Regions from separate parts of the Streptomyces sp. NPDC058985 genome, predicted to be linked through region 2. Evidence: predicted binding sites of a transcription regulator. Region 2 holds the regulator's gene; each other region holds the start of a gene.
What was found. The regulator HrcA, encoded in region 2, represses chaperone genes, less so after heat shock. The targets are predictions, from matches to a motif close to TTNGCACTCNGNNNNNCNGAGTGCNAA.

Region 1 (7,186 bases), on a different contig from region 2:
TCGCGTTCCATGCGGTCGAGGAGGTTGTCGAGACTGCCGACGGGCGCGCCCTCGCCCAGGAACGCCTTGGTGAAGTCGCCGTCGAGGCCGACCGAGCCGACGGTGATGGTGGTCCTGCCGGTCAGCTTCTTGGTCCAGCCGGCGAGGTTGAGGTCGGAGCCGTCGAACTCGGGCAGCCAGTAGCGGCGGGTGGAGGCGTGGAAGGCGTCGACGCCGGCCGAGGCGAGCGGGGTGAGGATCGCCTCCAGCTCCTCGGGGGTCTCGGCGAGGCGGGCGTCGTAGGCCTCCTGCTTCCACTGCGAGTAGCGGAAGATCACGGGGAACTCCGGCGAGACCTTCTCCCGCACGGCGGCCACGATCTCGGCGGCGAACCTGGTGCGGGCCACGGGGTCGCCGCCGTAGGCGTCGGTGCGGCGGTTGGTGCCGGACCACAGGAACTGGTCGACGAGGTAGCCGTGGGCGCCGTGGATCTCCACGCCGTCGAAGCCGATGCGCTCGGCGTCCGCGGCGGCCTGGGCGAAGGCGCCGATGACGTCGTCCAGGTCGCGCCGGGTCATGGCCGTGCCGGTGACCTCGTCCTCGCCGATGCGCAGCCCGGACGGGCCGACGGCGGGGGCGTCCGCGAAGGGCGGCTGGCCGGCCTTGCGCACCATGCCGATGTGCCACAGCTGCGGCACGATCGTGCCGCCCGCCGCGTGCACCGCCTCGGCGACCTTCGCCCACCCGGCAAGCTGCTCCTCGCCGTGGAACCGGGGCACCCGGCTGCTCTGCCCGGCGGAGTCGTGACCGACGTACGTCCCCTCGGTGACGATCAGGCCGACACCGGCGGCGGCGCGGCGGGAGTAGTACGACACCACGTCCTCACCGGGGACACCGCCCGGGGAGAACATCCGGGTCATCGGCGCCATCGCGATGCGGTTCGGCACGGTGAGTCCGTTGATGGTGGCCGGGCGGGCGAGGATCCGGGCGGCGCGGGAGGCGGCCTCGACGGGGGTGACGGTCACGGGGGAGGGCTCCTTGGTGGGGGGTACCAGGTGGTATGTGCGTGTGCATGGACACTCTCCTGCGTGAACCCCGTATCCACCAGCCCTCATTCCGCCCACGGCACCCGCCGGGACGTGATCCGGCCCACACCCCCGGACAGCGCCGAGGGCGGCACCCCCCGTTCGGGGAGTGCCGCCCTCGGTTCGTTCGGGACGCTCGATCAACCGGAACCGGTCGATCAGAAGTCCATGTCACCGCCCGGCATGCCGCCCGGAGCACCGGCCGCGGCGGCCTTCTCCGGCTTGTCGGCGATGACGGCCTCGGTGGTGAGGAACAGCGCGGCGATGGAGGCGGCGTTCTGCAGCGCGGAACGGGTCACCTTCGCCGGGTCGATGATGCCCTCGGCGATCATGTCGACGTACTCGCCGGAGGCGGCGTTCAGGCCGTGGCCGACCTGGAGGTTGCGCACCTTCTCGACGACGACGCCGCCCTCGAGACCACCGTTGACGGCGATCTGCTTCAGCGGGGCCTCCAGGGCGAGCTTCACGGCGTTGGCGCCGGTCGCCTCGTCACCCGACAGCTCCAGCTTCTCGAAGACCTGGGAGGCCTGGAGCAGGGCCACGCCACCACCGGCGACGATGCCCTCCTCGACGGCCGCCTTCGCGTTGCGGACGGCGTCCTCGATGCGGTGCTTGCGCTCCTTGAGCTCGACCTCGGTGGCGGCACCGGCCTTGATGACGGCCACGCCGCCGGCCAGCTTCGCCAGGCGCTCCTGGAGCTTCTCGCGGTCGTAGTCCGAGTCGCTGTTCTCGATCTCGGCGCGGATCTGGTTGACGCGGCCGTTGACCTGGTCGGTCGAGCCGGCGCCGTCGACGATGGTGGTCTCGTCCTTGGTGATGACGACCTTGCGGGCGCGGCCCAGGAGGTCCAGGGACGCGTTCTCCAGCTTGAGGCCGACCTCCTCGGAGATGACCTCGCCGCCCGTGAGGATGGCGATGTCGCCGAGCATGGCCTTGCGGCGGTCGCCGAAGCCCGGGGCCTTGACGGCGACGGACTTGAAGGTGCCGCGGATCTTGTTGACCACCAGGGTCGACAGGGCCTCGCCCTCGACGTCCTCGGCGATGATCAGCAGCGGCTTGCCCGACTGCATGACCTTCTCCAGGAGCGGCAGCAGGTCCTTGACGTTGCCGATCTTGGAGTTGGCGATCAGGATGTACGGGTCGTCGAGCGACGCCTCCATACGCTCCATGTCGGTGGCGAAGTACGCCGAGATGTAGCCCTTGTCGAAGCGCATACCCTCGGTGAGCTCCAGCTCCAGACCGAAGGTCTGGGACTCCTCGACGGTGATGACGCCTTCCTTGCCGACCTTGTCCATGGCCTCGGCGATCAGCTCGCCGATCTGGGTGTCGGCGGCGGAGATGGAGGCCGTGGAGGCGATCTGCTCCTTGGTCTCGACGTCCTTCGCCTGCTCCAGCAGGGCGGCGGAGACGGCCTCGACGGCCTTCTCGATGCCGCGCTTCAGGGCCATCGGGTTGGCGCCGGCCGCGACGTTGCGCAGGCCTTCCTTGACCAGGGCCTGGGCGAGAACGGTCGCGGTGGTCGTACCGTCACCGGCGACGTCGTCCGTCTTCTTGGCGACTTCCTTGACCAGCTCGGCGCCGATCTTCTCGTACGGGTCCTCGAGCTCGATCTCCTTGGCGATGGAGACACCATCGTTGGTGATCGTGGGGGCGCCCCACTTCTTCTCGAGGACGACGTTGCGGCCCTTGGGGCCGAGCGTCACCTTGACGGCGTCCGCGAGCTGGTTCATGCCGCGCTCGAGGCCGCGCCGTGCCTCCTCGTCGAACGCGATGATCTTGGCCATGTGAAGTGGTCCCTCCAGGACTGGGGGTGATTCCTTCGGACCGCGCCCGCGCCCGCGACGGACGGCTCGCCTGCCTTGTGGTTCCTTCCCCACCCGGCCTGCGGGCCTCACCGACCCGGTCCTTCGTTGTCACTCTCACCTTCAGAGTGCTAACGCCAATGATTAGCACTCGACCCCTCCGAGTGCAAGGTGCGCTCGCGAAGCGAGCTCGATGAGGGGTGGTGGTCGGGCGACGGGTGGGCGCAAGCGCCTCCGGGGATCCGGGCCCCCCTCTCCGCCACCCGCGAACACCGGGCGCGCCCCGGTCCGGGCAGGCCGAAGGGCCCGCACCTCCCGGGAGGTGCGGGCCCTTCGGAGAAGAACCGTTTACTTGCGGTGGCCGAACGTCTCAGGCGCTGAGGCGAACCATGTCGGCCTGCGGGCCCTTCTGACCCTGCGAGATCTCGAACTCGACCCGCTGGCCTTCTTCGAGGGTGCGGTAGCCGTCCATCTGAATCGCGCTGTAGTGGACGAAAACATCCGCACCACCGTCGACCGCGATGAAGCCGTACCCCTTCTCCGCGTTGAACCACTTGACGGTGCCCTGAGCCATGCCTAACTCCCCTATTACTGGCCCTTGCACAGATCCGCACTTCGCGGACCCGGGTCAGACCTCACCCCCCACGACTGGGGGCGTGCGCCGGAACGCGTCGACCGCGGCTGAATGTATCTGTCCAACTGCCGTCTGCAACAGGTCAATCGGACGAGAAATCTGGACGTACCGGGTCCGTAATATGACGAGCTTTCCCCTGAATGTGGGTCAAGTCGGGGCACACAAAAGTCACAAAAGCCGCGAAACACACCCACACTTTGGCTGCTTCTTGTCGGGCGGGCGGCAGGAATTCAAGGTTCCCGATGTCTTGATCGGGAGCGCGTTCCCCAACTCTACCGCGCTCAATCCAATGGAATTGCCCCCTCCGCTTCTCTCACGGAGGGGGCAATTCGATGAACTCTGCGTCACCGCGATTACCTGCGGTAACGAAAGGGCGGGTCAGCCGCCGGCGACCGCCGGGATGATGGAGACACCCGCGCCGTCCGGGGTCGCGGTCTCCAGGCCCTGCTCGAAGCGCACGTCGTCGTCGTTGACGTAGACGTTGACGAAGCGGCGCAGCTTGCCCTGGTCGTCCAGGACGCGGGCGGCGATGCCGGTGTGGTTCTTCTCCAGGTCGGAGATGACCTCACCCAGGTTGGCCCCCTGGGCGTCGACCTCGGCCTTGCCGCCGGTGTAGGTGCGCAGGATGGTGGGGATGCGGACGGTGACGCTCACTTGGACCTCCGGTCGGGATGACTTACCTAGGGGCGCGGGGAACTGCGCGACCAGCCCCCACCGCGCCCGCAGACGACGTACAAGCTGTCTTACGCGAGCCCGGCCTCGCGGAACGAATCCAGGTTGGGACGAATGGTCGCGGTCAGCCCGGTGCCGGCCACCGCGTCCAACGTCTTCAGACCGTCGCCGGTGTTGAGCACGACGGTGGTCAGCGAAGGGTCCAGCACACCGCTCTCGACCAGCTTCTTCGTCACCCCCACCGTCACACCACCGGCGGTCTCCGCGAAGATGCCCTCGGTCCGGGCGAGCAGCTTGATCGCGTCCACGACCTGCTCGTCGGTGACGTCCTCCACCGCGCCGCCGGTGCGGCGCGCGATGTCCAGGACGTAGGGGCCGTCGGCGGGGTTGCCGATGGCCAGCGACTTGGCGATGGTGTCCGGCTTCTGCGGGCGCACGACGTCGTGGCCGGCCTTGTACGCCGTGGACACCGGCGAGCAGCCCTCGGCCTGGGCGCCGAAGATCTTGTACGGCTTGTCCTCGACCAGACCGAGCTTGATCAGCTCCTGCAAGCCCTTGTCGATCTTCGTGAGCTGGGAGCCGGAGGCGATCGGGACGACGATCTGGTCCGGCAGCTTCCAGCCGAGCTGCTCGCAGATCTCGTACGCGAGGGTCTTGGAGCCCTCGGCGTAGTACGGCCGCAGGTTGACGTTGACGAAGCCCCAGCCCTCGCCGGCCGGGTCGCCGATCAGCTCGGAGCAGAAGCGGTTCACGTCGTCGTAGTTGCCCTGGATGCCGACCAGCTCACCGCCGTAGACGGCGGCCATGACGACCTTGCCCTGCTCCAGGTCGTGCGGGATGAACACGCAGGAGCGGAAGCCGGCCCGGGCCGCGGCGGCGCCGACGGCGCCGGCCAGGTTGCCGGTGGAGGAGCAGGAGAGGGTGGTGAAGCCGAAGGCGCGGGCGGCCTCCAGGGCCTGGGCGACGACGCGGTCCTTGAAGGAGTGCGTCGGGTTGCCGGAGTCGTCCTTGACGTAGAGACCGCCGGTGACGCCCAGCTCGCGGGCCAGGTTGTCGGCCTTGACCAGCTTGGTCCAACCCGGGTTGATGTTCGGCTTGTCGGCCACGTCGGCGGGGACGGGCAGCAGGGGGGCGTAGCGCCAGATGTTCGCGGGGCCCGCTTCGATCCGCTTGCGCAGCTCCTCGGTGTCGTAGGCCGAGAAGTCGTAGGCGATCTCCAGCGGGCCGAAACACTCCTGGCAGGCGAAGAGCGGGCCGAGGGGGACGCGGTGGCCGCACTCGCGGCAGCTCAGCGCGGCGGCGGGGCCGAGGTCGACGGTGGTGTCGGTGGCGCCCGGGGTGTTCGTGGGGGTTTCGGCAGTCTGCACAGCCATGGAGGCGAGGCCCTTTCTCCTCATCTTTCCCACGACGCATCTCGCCGTGAGACGGATTTGGCACCTTCCCTAGCCGGGAGCCTCGCCACGTCCGTGTGACAAGAACCGACTGGAGGGTTGCCGGGGCTTCATCGGGCCGTATCCCTCTGCCCCTCTGGATGAGCGGTATGAAGTTGTTGTCCTTCGCGGTACGCGCGGTGACCCCGGCATGCGGTGGTCCTGCGCGTTGTTCAAGACTGTAACCGAAGGCCAGGACGGTTGAGATAGTCGTCCGTACCGCGAGATGGATCACAACGGATCACGAAGGAGCCCTGGGACCGTGCTGGAAGAAGTCGGGCGCTGGCTGAGCGCGCGTTCCTGGTCCGCCGGGGACCGGCCGATCCGGCAGCTGCTGGCCGCCAAACAGGCCACCGGGCAGACGGTCAGCGTGGTGCTCCCCGCTCTCGACGAGGAGGCGACGGTCGGCGAGATCGTCACGGTGATCCGCCGCGAGCTGATGGACCGGGCTCCGCTCGTCGACGAGATCGTGGTCGTGGACTCCGGGTCGAGCGACCGTACGTCGGCGGTGGCCGCGACGGCGGGCGCGCGCGTCGTGCACCGCGACGCGATCCTGCCGCGGGTCCCGGCGGTGCCGGGAAAGGGCGAGGTGCTGTGGCGTTCGCTGCTGGTCACCGGCGGCGACATCGTCTGCTTCGTCGACGCCGACCTGCGCGAGTTCTCCGCCGACTTCGTCTCCGGGACCGTCGGCCCGCTGCTCACGGAACCGGACGTGCAGCTCGTCAAGGCGATGTACGACCGCCCCCTCGGCACCACCCCGGGCCAGGGCGGCCGGGTCACCGAGCTGGTGGCCCGCCCGTTGCTCAACCTGCACTGGCCGCTGCTGGCCGGCTTCGTGCAGCCGCTCGGCGGCGAGTACGCGGCCCGCCGCTCCCTGCTGGAACGGCTCCCCTTCCCCGTCGGCTACGGCGTCGAGCTGGGCATGCTGGTCGACGCCCTGCACCTGGTCGGCCTGGACGCCCTCGCCCAGGTCGACGTCGGCGTCCGCCGCCACCACCACCAGGACGGCCAGGCCCTGGGCCGCATGTCCGCCGCGATCTACCGCACCGCCCAGCTCCGCCTGGCCCGCGGCCACCTGGTCCGCCCGACCCTCACCCAGTTCGAACGCGGCCCCTCGGGCTTCGAGCCCCGCACCCACGCCGTGGACACGGAGGAACGGCCACCGATGAGGGAGATCGCGGAGTACGCGGCGCGGCGGGTGGCGTGATCGGCACCGCTGTGGTGTGCGACCACGTTTGAGTATTTCGGGGCCGGGCTAGGTTGAGGCGTATGGCTTCAAGCTTCGGTGCTGCTCAGGTGCTGGTCGCCTCCAATCGGGGGCCGGTCTCGTACGAGGTGCGTGAGGACGGGTCGCTGCACGCGAAACGCGGGGGCGGCGGCCTGGTCTCCGGGCTGTCGTCGATCGGCCCGGACGCGGGGGCGCTGTGGGTGTGCTCGGCGCTCGGCGACGGCGACCGCGAGGCGGTGCGGCGCGGGGTCGGCGAGGAAGGCGTGCGGATGCTGGACGTGCCGGCGGACGTGCACGCCGACGCGTACAACGGGATCGCCAACTCGGTGCTGTGGTTCGTGCACCACATGCTGTAC
Region 2 (7,186 bases):
GATCCCCACGGACGCCGGCTTCACCGCCTCCCAGACGTCGATGTAGGGATGGCCGACGACCAAGACGTGCTCGCCCGTCACCGCCTCCGCGATCCGGGACTCCTTCGACCCCGGCACCAGGTGGTCCACGAGGACGCCGAGCCGCGCGTCCGGCCCCGGGGCGAAGTCCGCGACGATCGACGGCAGGTCGTCCACGCCCCCCAGGTACTCCACGACGACGCCCTCGACGCGCAGGTCGTCGCCCCACACCTTCTCGACCAGCTCGGCGTCGTGCCGGCCCTCGACATAGATGCGTCCGGCGCGCGCCACCCGGGCGCGTGCGCCGGGGACGGCGACCGAACCGGACGCCGTACGCGAGGGGCGCACCGGGCCGGACGCGGGCCGCACCAGCGTCACCACGCGCCCCTCGAGCAGGAAGCCGCGCGGCTCCATCGGGAACACCCGGTGCTTGCCGAAGCGGTCCTCCAGCGTCACCGTGCCCGCCTCGCAGCCGATCACCGCGCCGCAGAACCCGGTGCCGGGCTCCTCGACCACCAGGCCGGGGTCGGCGGGTACCTCGGGTACGGGCTGCGACTTCTTCCACGGAGGGGTCAGGTCGGCGGAGTACTGGCGCATTCTGCCGACGATACGAGGAATCCGCCGTTCGTGATCAGTGCGACACGCCGAAACGCGCGGACAGCGCGTCCCGTTGGGCCCGGACGAACGCCGCGTCCACCACCGCTCCGTGACCGGGGACGTACCGCGCGTCCGCGCCGCCCAGGTCGAGCAGCCGGTCCAGGGCCGCGGGCCAGTGCGACGGTACGGCGTCGGGGCCGGCCTGAGGTTCGCCGGACTCCTCGACCAGGTCACCGCAGAACACCACCTCCGGGTCGCCCGGCACCAGCACCGCGAGGTCGTGGCCGGTGTGCCCGGGGCCCACGTTGGCGAGCAGGACCTGCCGCCCGCCGCCCAGGTCGAGCGTCCGCTCGCCGCAGACCTCGTGCGGGACGCGGACCAGCGCGTCGACCGCCTCCTCCGCCCGCCGCTCGTCCAGCCCCTGAGCCACCGCGTCCGCGCGCAGCGCCTCCCGCCCGTGTCCGCCCGGAGCGAACACCGCGTCGGTGCCCACCGCGCCGTAGACCTCCGCGCCCGCGAACGCCGCGGCGCCGAGGACGTGGTCGAAGTGCGGGTGGGTCAGCGCGAGATGCGTCACACGGTGCCCGGCCAGCCGTTGCGCCCCCGCGCGCAACCGGGCGCCCTCGCCCAGGCTCGATCCCGCGTCGATCATCAGCACCGCGTCCGTGCCGAGGACCAGCCCCGCCGTGCAGTCCCAGCCCGGCAGCCGGCACCGGCCCACCCCGGCCGCCACCCGCTCCCATCCCAGGTCCTCCCAAGTCACCGTCACGGCCCCGACGCTATCGCCACACGGTCTCGCCGCACGTCGGCGTGGCCCCGGCCTTGCCGGGGGCGTACCCCACGGCCGTACACTGGGCCGGGGAAGTCTGGCACTCGCGCGCCGTGAGTGCCAGGACGGACCGGCAGGACAGCGGGCGGACGACTTCTGGAGGTGTGGCGCGGATGCTCAGTGAACGCAGGCTCCAGGTACTGCGCGCCATCGTCCAGGACTACGTCGGCACCGAGGAGCCGGTCGGGTCCAAGGCCCTCACCGAGCGGCACAACCTCGGCGTCTCGCCGGCCACCGTGCGCAATGACATGGCGGCCCTGGAGGACGAGGGGTTCATCGCCCAGCCGCACACCAGTGCCGGGCGCATCCCGACCGACAAGGGCTACCGCCTGTTCGTCGACAAGCTGGCCGGCGTCAAGCCCATGACCGCGCCCGAGCGGCGCGCCATCCAGAACTTCCTGGAGGGCGCCGTCGACCTCGACGACGTGGTGGCCCGCACGGTGCGGCTGCTCGCGCAGCTGACCCGGCAGGTCGCCGTCGTGCAGTACCCCTCGCTGACCCGCTCGACCGTGCGGCACGTGGAGCTGCTGGCCCTCGCGCCCGCGCGCCTGATGCTCGTGCTGATCACGGACACCGGACGGGTCGAGCAGCGGATGGTCGACTGCCCGGCGCCGTTCGGCGAGGCGTCCCTCGCGGATCTGCGCGCCCGGCTCAACAGCCGGGTCGCGGGCCGTCGTTTCACCGACGTGCCGGGTCTGGTCGAGGAGCTGCCGGATGCCTTCGAGGCCGAGGATCGCGGTACGGTCTCCACCGTGCTCTCCACTCTCCTGGAGACGCTGGTCGAGGAGAACGAGGAGCGGTTGATGATCGGCGGCACCGCCAATCTGACCCGCTTCGGGCACGACTTCCCCTTGGTGATCCGGCCGGTGCTGGAGGCGCTCGAGGAGCAGGTCGTGCTCCTCAAGCTGCTCGGCGAGGCGAAGGATCCGGGCGTGACCGTCCGAATCGGTCATGAGAACGCCCATGAGGGACTCAACTCCACGTCCGTCGTGTCGGTGGGCTACGGTTCGGGCGGCGAGGCGGTTGCCAAGCTCGGCGTGGTCGGACCGACCCGCATGGACTACCCGGGAACGATGGGAGCGGTACGCGCAGTGGCACGGTACGTCGGACAGATCCTGGCGGAGTCGTAGGTGGCCACGGACTACTACGCCGTACTCGGCGTACGCCGCGACGCGTCCCAGGACGAGATCAAGAAGGCGTTCCGGAGGCTCGCCCGCGAGCTGCATCCGGACGTCAACCCCGATCCGAAGACCCAGGAGCGGTTCAAGGAGATCAACGCCGCCTACGAGGTGCTGTCGGACCCGCAGAAGAAGCAGGTCTACGACCTCGGCGGCGACCCGATGTCCCAGGCGGGCGGCGGGGCCGGCGGCTTCGGCGCGGGTGGCTTCGGGAACTTCTCGGACATCATGGACGCGTTCTTCGGTACGGCGTCGCAGCGCGGGCCGCGCTCGCGCACCCGCCGCGGCCAGGACGCGATGATCCGCATCGAGGTCGAGCTGGACGAGGCGGCCTTCGGCACGACCAAGGACATCCAGGTCGACACCGCCGTGGTCTGCAACACCTGCAACGGCGAGGGCGCGGCGCCCGGCACGTCTGCCCAGACGTGCGACATGTGCCGCGGCCGCGGTGAGGTCTCGCAGGTGACCCGGTCCTTCCTGGGCCAGGTCATGACCTCGCGGCCCTGCCCGCAGTGCCAGGGCTTCGGCACCGTGGTCCCGACCCCGTGCCCCGAGTGCGCGGGCGACGGCCGCATCCGCTCCCGGCGGACCCTGACCGTCAAGATCCCGGCGGGCGTCGACAACGGCACCCGGATCCAGCTCGCGGGCGAGGGCGAGGTCGGCCCCGGCGGCGGCCCGGCCGGCGACCTGTACGTCGAGATCCACGAGCTGCCGCACTCCACCTTCCAGCGCCGCGGCGACGACCTGCACTGCACGGTCACCATCCCGATGACGGCGGCGGCCCTCGGCACGAAGGTGCCGCTGGAGACGCTCGACGGCATGGAGGAGATCGACATCCGCCCGGGCACCCAGTCCGGCCAGTCGGTCCCGCTGCACGGCCGGGGCGTCACCCACCTGCGCGGCGGCGGCCGGGGCGACCTCATCGTCCACGTCGAGGTCACCACCCCGACCAAGCTCGACCCCGAGCAGGAGCGCGTCCTGCGCGAGCTGGCCGCCCTGCGCGGCGAGGAACGGCCGCAGGGCCAGTTCCAGCCCGGGCAGCAGGGTCTGTTCTCCCGGCTGAAGGACGCGTTCAACGGGCGCTGAGGCGGTGGCCCTCCGGGGCGCCGCCGGGCTCGGTGGGTGGCTCCGGGATGCGGATGCTTCTGGCGTATGCCGACGGAAGCCCGGATTCGGACTTGTTCGGAGGACGTGACAACATGCGGTCATGTCCTCCGCACTGACCGATCTCTTCCCCTACCCGATCGTGCAGGCGCCGATGGCGGGCGGCGTCTCCGTGCCGCGGCTCGCCGCCGCGGTCTGCGAGGCGGGCGGGCTGGGATTCCTGGCCGCCGGGTACAAGACCGCGGACGGGATGTACCAGGAGATCAAGGAGCTGCGGGGGCTCACCGCACGCCCCTTCGGCGTCAACCTCTTCATGCCGCACCCGGAGACCCCCGACCCGGCGGCCGTCGGCGTGTACGCCCACCAGCTGGCCGGCGAGGCCGCCTGGTACGAGACGGAACTCGGCGACCCCGACAGCGGCCGGGACGACGGCTACGACACCAAGCTCGCGGTGCTGCTGGACAACCCCGTGCCGGTCGTCTCCTTCCACTTCGGCGTCCCGAGCACCGAGGTCGTCGACTCCCTGCACCGCGTCGGCACCTTCGCCCTGGTCGCGGCGACCACCGCGGACGAGGCCCGTGCCGTGGAGCGGTCCGGCGCCGACGCGGTGATCGCGCAGGGCGCCGAGGCGGGCGGCCACCAGGGCACCCACCGGGACAGCCCGGAGACCGGCGGTGCCGGCACCGGACTGCTGTCGCTGGTCGCCCAGGTCCGGGAGGCGGTGAGCCTGCCCATCGTCGCCGCCGGCGGCATCATGCGCGGCGGTCAGATCGCCTCGGTCCTCGCGGCCGGCGCGAGCGCGGCCCAGCTGGGCACCGCCTTCCTCGCCACCCCCGAGTCCGGCGCGCACGACCTGCACAAGCAGGCGCTGACCAACCCCCTGTTCGTGCGCACCGAACTGACCCGCGCCTTCTCCGGCCGCCCCGCCCGCGGCCTGGTCAACCGCTTCCTGCGCGAGCACGGCCCCTACGCCCCCGCCGCCTACCCGGACGTGCACCATCTCACCGCCCCGCTGCGCAAGGCCGCGGCCAAGGCGGGCGACGCGCAGGGCATGGCGCTCTGGGCCGGGCAGGGCCACCGGATGGCCCGCGAGCTGCCCGCCGGACAGCTGGTGGAGGTACTGGTGGCCGAACTCGCCGCCGCCGGGACAGCGTTGTCGCACTACGCGACGGGAGGCGCGGGCCGATGACGGCACCGGTGTTCGTGGTCGACTCCCTCGGCCCGGCCGACCTGACGGCGGGGGAGTACGTCCTCGACGGCCCCGAGGGACGGCATGCCGTCTCCGTGAAGCGGCTGCGGTCCGGCGAGGACGTCGTCCTCACCGACGGACGCGGACACTGGGCCGAGGGCGTGGTGAAGGCCGCCGAGGGCAAGGACCGCCTCGTCGTCACGGACCTGGAGACGGTCCACGAGGAACCGCCGGAGCAGCCCCGGATCACCGTCGTCCAGGCCCTGCCCAAGGGCGACCGGGGCGAACTGGCCGTGGAGACGATGACCGAGGTCGGCGTCGACGCGATCGTGCCCTGGGCGGCGTCCCGCTGCATCACGCAGTGGAAGGGTGAGCGCGGCCAGAAGGCGCTCGGCAAGTGGCGGGCGACGGCCCGCGAGGCCGGCAAGCAGTCCCGCCGGGTCCGCTTCCCCGACGTCGCGGACGCGGCGACCGGCAAGCAGGTTGCCTCACTTCTGGCCGCCGCCGACTTCGCCGCCGTACTCCACGAGAGCGGCGACGCACCCCTGGCCGCCGCCGAACTCCCCGCCTCGGGCGACATCGTGCTGGTCGTCGGACCCGAAGGGGGCGTCTCCCCCGAGGAGTTGGCGCTCTTCGCGGAAGCCGGCGCCCGGCCCTACCGCCTGGGCCGCAGCGTCCTGCGCACCTCCACCGCGGGCACCGCGGCGACCGCCGCCCTGCTGACCCGCACCGGCCGCTGGTCCTGACACGGCAACCGGCGGCCCGTCGCCACCGTGGCCGTATGCCCCCTACCGCCCGCCCCGGACCGGTGGGAGGCTGCCCTCCATGGGGGCATTGAGGCGGATTTGGCGTGTGGCTCCGGTGACCGTCGGCGCGGTCGTCGCCGTCGCGGGTGTGGTCGCGTGCGAACCGGGCGGGCTCAGTTCCGCGACCGTGGCGTACACGACCGACCGGACCATGACGCGTGAACTGGAGCGGCAGAAGGCCGACGTGCGGTGGCTCACCTGCACCGCGAACACCGGGGGTGACGGCTCCACCGCGTCGGCGAGCGAGGAGACCGTCGCCTCCGTCGACTGCGACGGGGAGACCGACGACGGCAAGGAGATCACCGTCGACGGCAAGGTGACCCGCGTCGTCAACGGCGCCTGTGTGCGCGGCGACCTCACGACCGAGGTGGACGGCAAGGAGTGGTTCCGGGTCAAGGGGCTGGGCAACTGCGACGCCACCAGCGCCCCGCCCGCGAACCGCCCCTCCCCGCAGCAGCCCGGGCCCACCGTGACCGTCACTCGGACCATCTGGTGCCCGGACGACCCGCACTGCCGCCCGGTCGAGGGCAAGTAGTCCGCCGGGCCGACGACCGGCAAGTGATCCAAACCTCTGTCGGAGGAACGCGCCGCTGCATAGGGTGAGGGGGTGACACAGCCCGCAGCGCCTGCCTACCTCCGCTTTCCGCACCCGCACGGCGAGTTGGTCGCCTTCACCGCCGAGGACGACGTGTGGCTCGCCCCGCTCGACGGCGGCCGGGCCTGGCGGGTCAGCGCCGACAACGTGCCGGTGAACCACCCGCGCGTCTCGCCCGACGGCACCACGGTCGCCTGGACCTCCACCCGGGACGGCGCCCCCGAGGTGCACGTCGCGCCCGTCGACGGCGGCCGCGCCGAGCGCCTCACCCACTGGGGCAGCATCAGGACCCAGGTACGCGGCTGGACCCCGGACGGCGAGGTCCTCGCCCTCAGCACCTACGGACAGGCCAGCCTGCGCCGCAGCTGGGCCCGCGCCGTCCCGCTCGACGGCGGACCGGCCGCCACCCTGCCGTACGGTCCCGTCGGCGACGTCGCGGACGGGCCGCACACCGTGCTGCTGTCCGCGCCGATGGGCCGCGAGGCCGCCTGGTGGAAGCGCTACCGGGGCGGCACGGCGGGCAAGTTGTGGATCGACCGCGAGGACGACGGCGAGTTCGTACGCCTCCACGGCGACCTCGACGGCAACATCGAGTACCCCTTCTGGGTCGGCGACCGCGTCGCCTTCCTCTCCGACCACGAGGGCACCGGCGCCGTCTACTCCTCCCTCGCCGACGGCTCCGACCTGCGCCGCCACACGCCGCTCGACGGCTTCTACGCCCGGCACGCCGCGACCGACGGCACCCGCGTCGTCTACTCCAGCGCCGGTGAGCTGTGGACCCTCGACGACCTCGACGGCGCCGAGCCCCGCCGGCTGGACATCCGGCTCGGCGGCGCCCGCGTCGACCTCCAGTCCTACCCGCTGAACGCC
Region 3 (7,186 bases), on a different contig from region 2:
GACAACATCCCGAACTGGATGTGGCTCGACGCGGACAAGGTCGTCGCGGCCGCCCTGGACGACCTCTCCCGAGGCAAGTCCCTCTCCATCCCGGACCCCCGCTACAAGACCCTGATGGGCGCGGCGAAGCTGGTCCCGCGGGGGATGCTGGGCGGGATCAGCTCACGGACGGGGCGGAAGTACGGGCCGCAGTAGCGGTGGGGGCCGCCTCGTCGGGCTGCGTGAGGTCATGCCGGCCCAACTCCGTTGCGCGCAAGAGACGGTAACCCGAACGTGTGGTCCATTCCCGATCCCTCCCCGGCGGGGCGCAGGGGAGGCCTAGCGTCAAGTGGCCGCACCCGCGGCGGGCGGGAGGTCGCGGGCGGACCGCCAACAGAGAGGGTGACAACAGGTGAGTACGGGCTCTGGTGACCGGGACGGACTCTTCGTCGACGGCACTCGCGGGGGACGCGGGAACTCGGTGAGTACGGGCCGGGGAACGGTCGGCGGTGGAGGGGTGTTGTTCTCCGACCTCGGCCCGGAGGCCTCTGGCCCTCGCCCGTCCGACACCGCGTTCCCGGCCGGCCGTCCCGTGCCGCTGCCCCGCCCCCGGACCGGGGCAGGGCGTGGCGGCTCGCTGCGGCGCGAGAAGAGGCGGCCTGCGACGGTCGCGCAGCGGATCGTGCCGGACGACCTCCAGCCCGACGTGCTGCGACTGGAGCTGGTCGACCTCGGGGACGCGTTCCGCGCGTACCAGCGGCGTCCCGAGCCCGACCTCGCCGTCCTCGCCGGACTCCACGACCGCAAGGCACGCGCCTTCGCCCTGTGGGCCACCGTCAGCGAGGACGCGTCCCTGCGCGAGGAGGCGGAGCGTGCGGAGGCGGCCGCACGGACGACACGCGAGATGCACACCAACCGGCTCGGCGTACCGGTGGAGGCGGACGGACCGGTGGTGGAACGGCTGCTGACCCGGGGCCAGGCCGCCCACGCCCGCGGTGTGCTGGAGCACATCAGGACGCACGCGCCGCTACCCGGGGCCCAAGAACGGCTCGCGGTGCTCATGCTCACCCTGCGTGCCGCGCGCGCCGGCACCGGGAACGTGACCGGGCAGGATCTCGCCGGCTGGCTGCAGGGCGACGCCGAGCGGGTGCTCCAGGGGCTCGTCGACGTCGGCTGGCTGCGTCTGCCGGAGGACTTCACCGCTGACGATGCCCTGACGTCCCGGCCCGAGGAACCCACCCAGGTCACGGTCCCCTCGCTGCTGCCCGGCGAGCCCCGCCCGTTCTCCTTCGGCAAGGTCACCCGCGCGCGCCTGTCGGGGTGGGCGCAGCGGGTCGTGGGCGACCGGAAGCTGCGCAAGAAGAAGGCGGGCGCCGCCACCCGGCTCCTCGCCGTGTACACGGCGGCCCACAGCCGTCCCGACGGCCGTCTCGGCAGTGCGGAGGACGACGGTCTCGACCTGGACACGGTCGCCTCGTTCTGTGCCCTGAGGCCCGAGGACGTCGCCGGGCACGCCGGACTGCTGGTCACCGCCGACTGGCTCGTGGAGGCCGAGACCGCCGGGGGAAGGCTGCGGGGACAGCTCGCCGAGCGGGTACTGCCGCTGAGCGGGTTGCTGTGTTCGCCCTGCTCACCGGGCTGATGCGGTCGCACGCGGGAAATCGCCCCGTAGCGGGAAGGGCCGGCTCTCCGCACGCTCCACACGTGCGGAGAACCGGCCCGCCCGTCAGGAGTCGAAGGCGATATCCAAGTCGCTGCCGTACGCGGTGTCTTCGCCCCCGGTCGGCCCGTCACTCGCCTCGGCCGACCTGCTGATGCCGTCGAACAGCGAGTAGTTGAACCGGAAGCCGAGGTTGGCGGTCCCGGTCTTGCCGCCCACCTTCACGCGGAACGTGCAGTTCCCGTAGAGGGTGTAGTTCTTGTTCCGCCGGTTGCCCGGGACCGACGAGTGCCAGAAGTAGTCGACGGCCACGCTGGTGTGCTTGTCGTGGTACGGCAGCTGCATGTGCCCGGCCGTACACGTCATCCGCCCCGTTGCGATGGCCTGCACCTTCTTGGAGGTGCGGAAGGACCACGCCATGTTGGCCGACTTGCCGACGGTGCCGGCCATGTTCACCTGTCCTGTGAACGTACCGTTGGAGTCCGTCCGCTTGTAGGACGGAGCGGACATCTTGAACGTGTGCTTGGCCTGGTTTACCCCCGCATGGGCCGGCACGGTTCCGACGGCGAGCACGGCGGCGAGGGCTGAAGAGCCCACGATCGCTGCCCGCCTGGTGGATATGGAGAGCACAGGAATCCTGTCTGCGAACGCGCACGGCAGCAGAGACCACCCGACTGCCGGGCGCGGTTGGTGGGACCGATTCGGCTGTGGCCGACGCGCGGTCAGGAGTCGAAGTCGATGTCCAGACCGGACGAGTAGCCCGGTCCGTCCTCTTCGTCCAGCCGGCGGTGTGCGGCGGTCTCCGGCCGGACAGACACGGCGCGCCAGTGGTAGTCGTCCTGCTCGGCCGGTTCGGCTGTGAAGACGACGTACTGGCCTGCGGTCAGTTCGCGGAAGCCCTCGGCCTCCACGACTGAGAAATGAGCCCACACCCGCTCCGGCAGGGCATCGGACACCAGTACGCCCCAGCCTTCTTCGCTGTGCCACTCCAGCACGCGGCCGGTGAACACGTCGCCGGACGGAATGTCAGGCATTCCTTCTTCCCCCTTGCTCAACGGAGCATCGCCGTTCGGCACACGCTGTGGTCAGCAGCGCTCGACCGAATCGATCATGACGCTAACAGGTGCTCCACCGTTTCCCGTCATCGGGGGACACGACAGCCGAAGGGCCCGGCACCCTGGTGGGTGCCGGGCCCTTCTACGAGCGTGTCGCTCAGTGGGCGTGGCCGTGGCCGTGGCCCGCGGCGGCCGGCTCTTCCTCTTCCTTCTTCTCGACGACCAGGGTCTCGGTCGTCAGGAGGAGGGAGGCGATGGAGGCCGCGTTCTCCAGGGCGGAGCGGGTGACCTTCACCGGGTCGATGACGCCGGCCTTGACCAGGTCGCCGTACTCGCCGGTGGCGGCGTTGAAGCCCTGGCCCTTGTCCAGCTCGGCGACCTTGGAGGTGATGACGTAGCCCTCCAGGCCGGCGTTCTCGGCGATCCAGCGCAGCGGCTCGACGGCGGCGCGGCGGACGACCGCGACACCCGTGGCCTCGTCGCCGGTCTTGCCGAGGTTGCCGTCCAGCACCTTGACGGCGTGGACCAGCGCGGAGCCACCACCGGAGACGATGCCCTCCTCGACCGCGGCGCGGGTCGCGGAGATGGCGTCCTCCAGACGGTGCTTGCGCTCCTTCAGCTCCACCTCGGTGGCGGCGCCGACCTTGATCACGCACACGCCGCCGGCCAGCTTCGCGAGGCGCTCCTGGAGCTTCTCGCGGTCCCAGTCGGAGTCCGTGGACTCGATCTCGGCCTTGATCTGGTTGATGCGGCCCTCGACCTCGTCGCGCTTGCCGGCACCGTCGACGATCGTGGTGTCGTCCTTGGTGACGGTGATGCGGCGGGCGGTGCCGAGCACGTCCAGGCCGACCTGGTCGAGCTTGAGGCCGACCTCCTCGGAGATGACCGTGGCGCCGGTGAGGACCGCCATGTCCTGGAGCATCGCCTTGCGGCGGTCGCCGAAGCCCGGGGCCTTCACCGCGACGGCGTTGAAGGTGCCGCGGATCTTGTTGACGACGAGGGTGGAGAGCGCCTCGCCCTCCAGGTCCTCGGCGATGATCAGCAGCGGCTTGGAGGCGTTGGCCTGGATGACCTTCTCCAGCAGCGGCAGCAGGTCCGCGATGGAGGAGATCTTGCCCTGGTTGATCAGGATGTACGGGTCTTCGAGGACGGCCTCCATGCGCTCCTGGTCCGTCACGAAGTACGGCGACAGGTAGCCCTTGTCGAAGGCCATGCCCTCGGTGAAGTCCAGCTCCAGACCGAAGGTGTTGGACTCCTCGACGGTGATGACACCGTCCTTGCCGACCTTGTCCATCGCCTCGGCGATCAGCTCGCCGACCTGCTGGTCCTGGGCGGACAGCGCGGCGACGGCGGCGATGTCGGACTTCTCGTCGATCGGCCGGGCCGTGGCGAGGAGGTCCTCGGACACGGCGGCGACGGCCGCGTCGATGCCCTTCTTCAGCAGCGCCGGGGAGGCGCCGGCGGCGACGTTCTTCAGGCCCTCGCGGACCAGCGCCTGGGCGAGCACGGTGGCGGTGGTGGTGCCGTCACCCGCGATGTCGTTGGTCTTGGTCGCCACCTCCTTCACCAGCTGGGCGCCGAGGTTCTCGTACGGGTCCTCGACCTCGACCTCGCGGGCGATGGTGACGCCGTCGTTGGTGATGGTGGGGGCGCCGAACTTCTTGTCGATGACGACGTTGCGGCCCTTGGGGCCGATCGTCACCTTCACGGTGTCGGCGAGCTTGTTGACGCCGCGCTCGAGGGCGCGACGGGCGTCCTCGTCGAACTTCAGGATCTTCGCCATGGGAGCGTGAGCCCTCTTCCGGAAATCTTGGGGTTAAACGGCGACTGCGCCCCGGGCGCCCGGCTTTTTATGGTCGCGGGAGCCAGGGGCGCAGCTGTAAAGCAAGGTGCTTCGGTGAAGTGAAGAGCTGGTGAGCCGCTTCTACTTCTCGACGATCGCGAGCACGTCGCGGGCCGAGAGGACGAGGTACTCCTCGCCGTTGTACTTCACCTCGGTGCCGCCGTACTTGCTGTAGAGCACGACGTCGCCGACGCTGACGTCGAGCGGAAGGCGGTTGCCGTCCTCGAAGCGGCCCGGGCCGACGGCCAGGACGACGCCCTCCTGGGGCTTCTCCTTGGCGGTGTCCGGAATGACCAGGCCCGAAGCCGTGGTCTGCTCGGCGTCGAGCGGCTGGACCACAATGCGGTCCTCGAGCGGCTTGATGGCAACCTTGGAGCTGGTGGTCGTCACGATCCGACCTCCCCCTTCGGAGATCTCACGGGGTTAACTGTCTGAGGTGGCGACCAGGTGGATCCGTCGTCGCGGGTGCCGGACCTGCCCGTCGCGTAGTTGGCACTCTCCAGTGGGGAGTGCCAGAGCCGAGACTATGACTGCGATTAGCACTCGGTCAAGCGGAGTGCCAATGCCGGCAGCGCGTCGGCCGGGTTTTCTCGTGAACGCCGGTCTGTGGAGCGCACCCGGCGTGGGTGTGGACGATGCTGGGGGCTGCCGCCCCCGGGCCCCCGCTTCGGCCTGAACGGCCTCGTCCTCAAACGCCGGACGGGCTGGAAGCGAGGTAGTCGTTCAAGTTGCCCACCTTCAGCCCCTGCTCCTCGATCGTCTCCAGCAAACCCTCCGTATGGACCGTCAGGTCCACGGACACGATGTCGCCGGGGTGCAGGCGGTGCTCGCCCCGGGTGTAGGCGAGGTGGCCGTCGGCGTTCAGGGACGCCCGCCACAGGACCACGGCCGTGATGCCGCAGTCGGCGGCGGCGCGCAGGGTCGTCGTGTCGTACGTGCCGTACGGCGGGCGGAAGAGGTGGGGGCGGACGCCGAAGCGGGACCTGAGCTTGGTCTGCTGGCCGCAGATCTCGGCGCGCTGGCCGGCGTAGGGCAGGCCCCGCAGGGAGCGGTGGTCCAGGGTGTGGTTCTGCAGGCTCGCGCCCACCGAGCGCAGCCCCGCGAAGTGGCCGTACGCCGGTCCGGCCACGGTGTCGGTGAGGAACAGGGTGACGGGGAGGCGCCGCTCGCGGATCAGGGCGGCGAAGCGGGGGTCGCGCTCGGCGCTGTCGTCGTAGGTGAGGAAGACGACCCGGTCGGTGGTGCGGACGTGGTCCACGACGGGCGGGAGGTTCCGGTGCTGGTCGCCGGACCGGTCGCCGCCCCGGGCCGGTTCCCCGGCGGCCGGGTGTCCGGCGGGGCCGGCGAACTGGGCGCATCCGGTGAGCAGTACGGCGGCCAGGGCGGCCCCGGCCGGCCGGAGCCGCCCTCGCCTCACAGGTAGTCCTCCAGGCGGGCCACCGCGTAGCCCTCGGCCGTGATCCGGTTCAGGAAGCGCCGGGCCATGTCGGTCATCGTGCCGTCCCAGTCCTCGCGGCCCCGGAAGTGGGTGAGGACGATGTCCCCGGGGTGCAGGTCCCGGTCCCACTCGCGGTACTCCCAGTGGTCGACGAACACCTCCTCGCTCCAGATGGGCGCGTACTTGATGCCGCAGGACTTCGCGGCGCGCAGGGTGTCGCGGTTGTAGTTGCCGAAGGGCGGGCGGAAGAGGACGGGGCGCTTGCCGTAGCGCTTCTCCATGACCTCCTGCATGCCGCAGATCTCCCGCTTCTGCTCCGCGTAGGAGAGGCCGGGGAGGTAGGGGTGGCTCAGGGTGTGGTTGTTGAGGGTGACGCCGCGGGCCTGCATCTTCTTGAAGTAGCCGTAGTCGTCCTTGATCTCCTCGTCGGTGAGGAAGACGGTGTACGGGATCTTCAGCTCGCTCATCATCCTCAGGAACGCCCGGTCCTTCTCGGCGCCGTCGTCGATGGTGAGGAAGACGATCTTCTCCTTGGTGGGGACCGTGGTGAAGACCGGCGGGAGGCCGTCCTCCTCCTGGCCCTCGACCTCGAAGCCGTCGCGCGCCTTGATCTCCGGCTTCTTCGCGGGGGGCGCGGGAGCGTTCAGCGGGACCTTCCTGAGGTCCCAGCGCTTGGCGGCGGCGACCCGGGCGGCCTGGGCCGCGCGCAGTTTGGCCGCGTACGCGTCGAGCGCGCGCGCCGGGGGTGCCTGGAGGGGCTCCTGGCCGTGGGCGCCCCGGACGTCCGAGGTGTCCTGCGCACAGCCGGCGGCGAGGGCGGCCACGGCGAGGACGGCGGTGACGGTGGCGGCGCGTCCGCGCGGTCCGGGGGCAGTCGCCGCCCGCAGCACCCGAGACGCCCGGCTTTTGTCATTTTGTACGACTGCTCGCATGGTGCCGGATCCTCGCAGTCCCGGGCCGCCGGACCCCGTCCGACACCGCGCCGGAGGCACACCATCCACCGACTGGCCCACAATGAGGCGGTGAACGACCTCGACGCCCTGCTCTCCCTGCTCACCCCCGAAGGCCGCGCGCTCCTCGACGAGGTGCGCGACACCGACCCCGCGCGGGAGTTGGCCGTCGCCACCCGGCTGCGCCGCGAACACCCGGCCGCGCTGGTGTCGGCCGCGCTCGGGCAGGCGCGGCTGCGGCAGCGGGCGGCGGCGAAGTTC

Region 1: the regulator HrcA is predicted to act here: its motif matches at 3,011-3,037, upstream of groL (chaperonin GroEL).
Region 3: the regulator HrcA is predicted to act here: its motif matches at 5,074-5,100, upstream of groES (co-chaperone GroES).

The regions. Positions count from the first base shown of each region.
Region 1 is NZ_JBHYJX010000004.1:226,302-233,487, forward strand. Features, by position in the region: gene ACFW01_RS05405 (NADH:flavin oxidoreductase) at 1-1,004, opposite strand, end outside; gene groL (chaperonin GroEL) at 1,223-2,848, opposite strand; gene ACFW01_RS05415 (cold-shock protein) at 3,237-3,440, opposite strand; gene ACFW01_RS05420 (MoaD/ThiS family protein) at 3,879-4,154, opposite strand; gene thrC (threonine synthase) at 4,244-5,545, opposite strand; SAM riboswitch class I at 5,563-5,710, opposite strand; gene ACFW01_RS05430 (glucosyl-3-phosphoglycerate synthase) at 5,865-6,809, shown strand; gene ACFW01_RS05435 (trehalose-6-phosphate synthase) at 6,872-7,186, shown strand, end outside.
Region 2 is NZ_JBHYJX010000002.1:92,506-99,691, forward strand. Features, by position in the region: gene ACFW01_RS02115 (DUF3097 domain-containing protein) at 1-615, opposite strand, end outside; gene ACFW01_RS02120 (MBL fold metallo-hydrolase) at 650-1,384, opposite strand; gene hrcA (heat-inducible transcriptional repressor HrcA) at 1,558-2,574, shown strand; gene dnaJ (molecular chaperone DnaJ) at 2,575-3,708, shown strand; gene ACFW01_RS02135 (nitronate monooxygenase) at 3,830-4,915, shown strand; gene ACFW01_RS02140 (16S rRNA (uracil(1498)-N(3))-methyltransferase) at 4,912-5,661, shown strand; gene ACFW01_RS02145 (hypothetical protein) at 5,741-6,256, shown strand; gene ACFW01_RS02150 (S41 family peptidase) at 6,329-7,186, shown strand, end outside.
Region 3 is NZ_JBHYJX010000001.1:104,358-111,543, forward strand. Features, by position in the region: gene ACFW01_RS00425 (SDR family oxidoreductase) at 1-195, shown strand, start outside; gene ACFW01_RS00430 (hypothetical protein) at 497-1,621, shown strand; gene ACFW01_RS00435 (hypothetical protein) at 1,706-2,236, opposite strand; gene ACFW01_RS00440 (cold-shock protein) at 2,362-2,673, opposite strand; gene groL (chaperonin GroEL) at 2,852-4,477, opposite strand; gene groES (co-chaperone GroES) at 4,619-4,927, opposite strand; gene ACFW01_RS00455 (polysaccharide deacetylase family protein) at 5,226-5,954, opposite strand; gene ACFW01_RS00460 (polysaccharide deacetylase family protein) at 5,951-6,907, opposite strand; gene ACFW01_RS00465 (methyltransferase domain-containing protein) at 6,890-7,186, shown strand, end outside.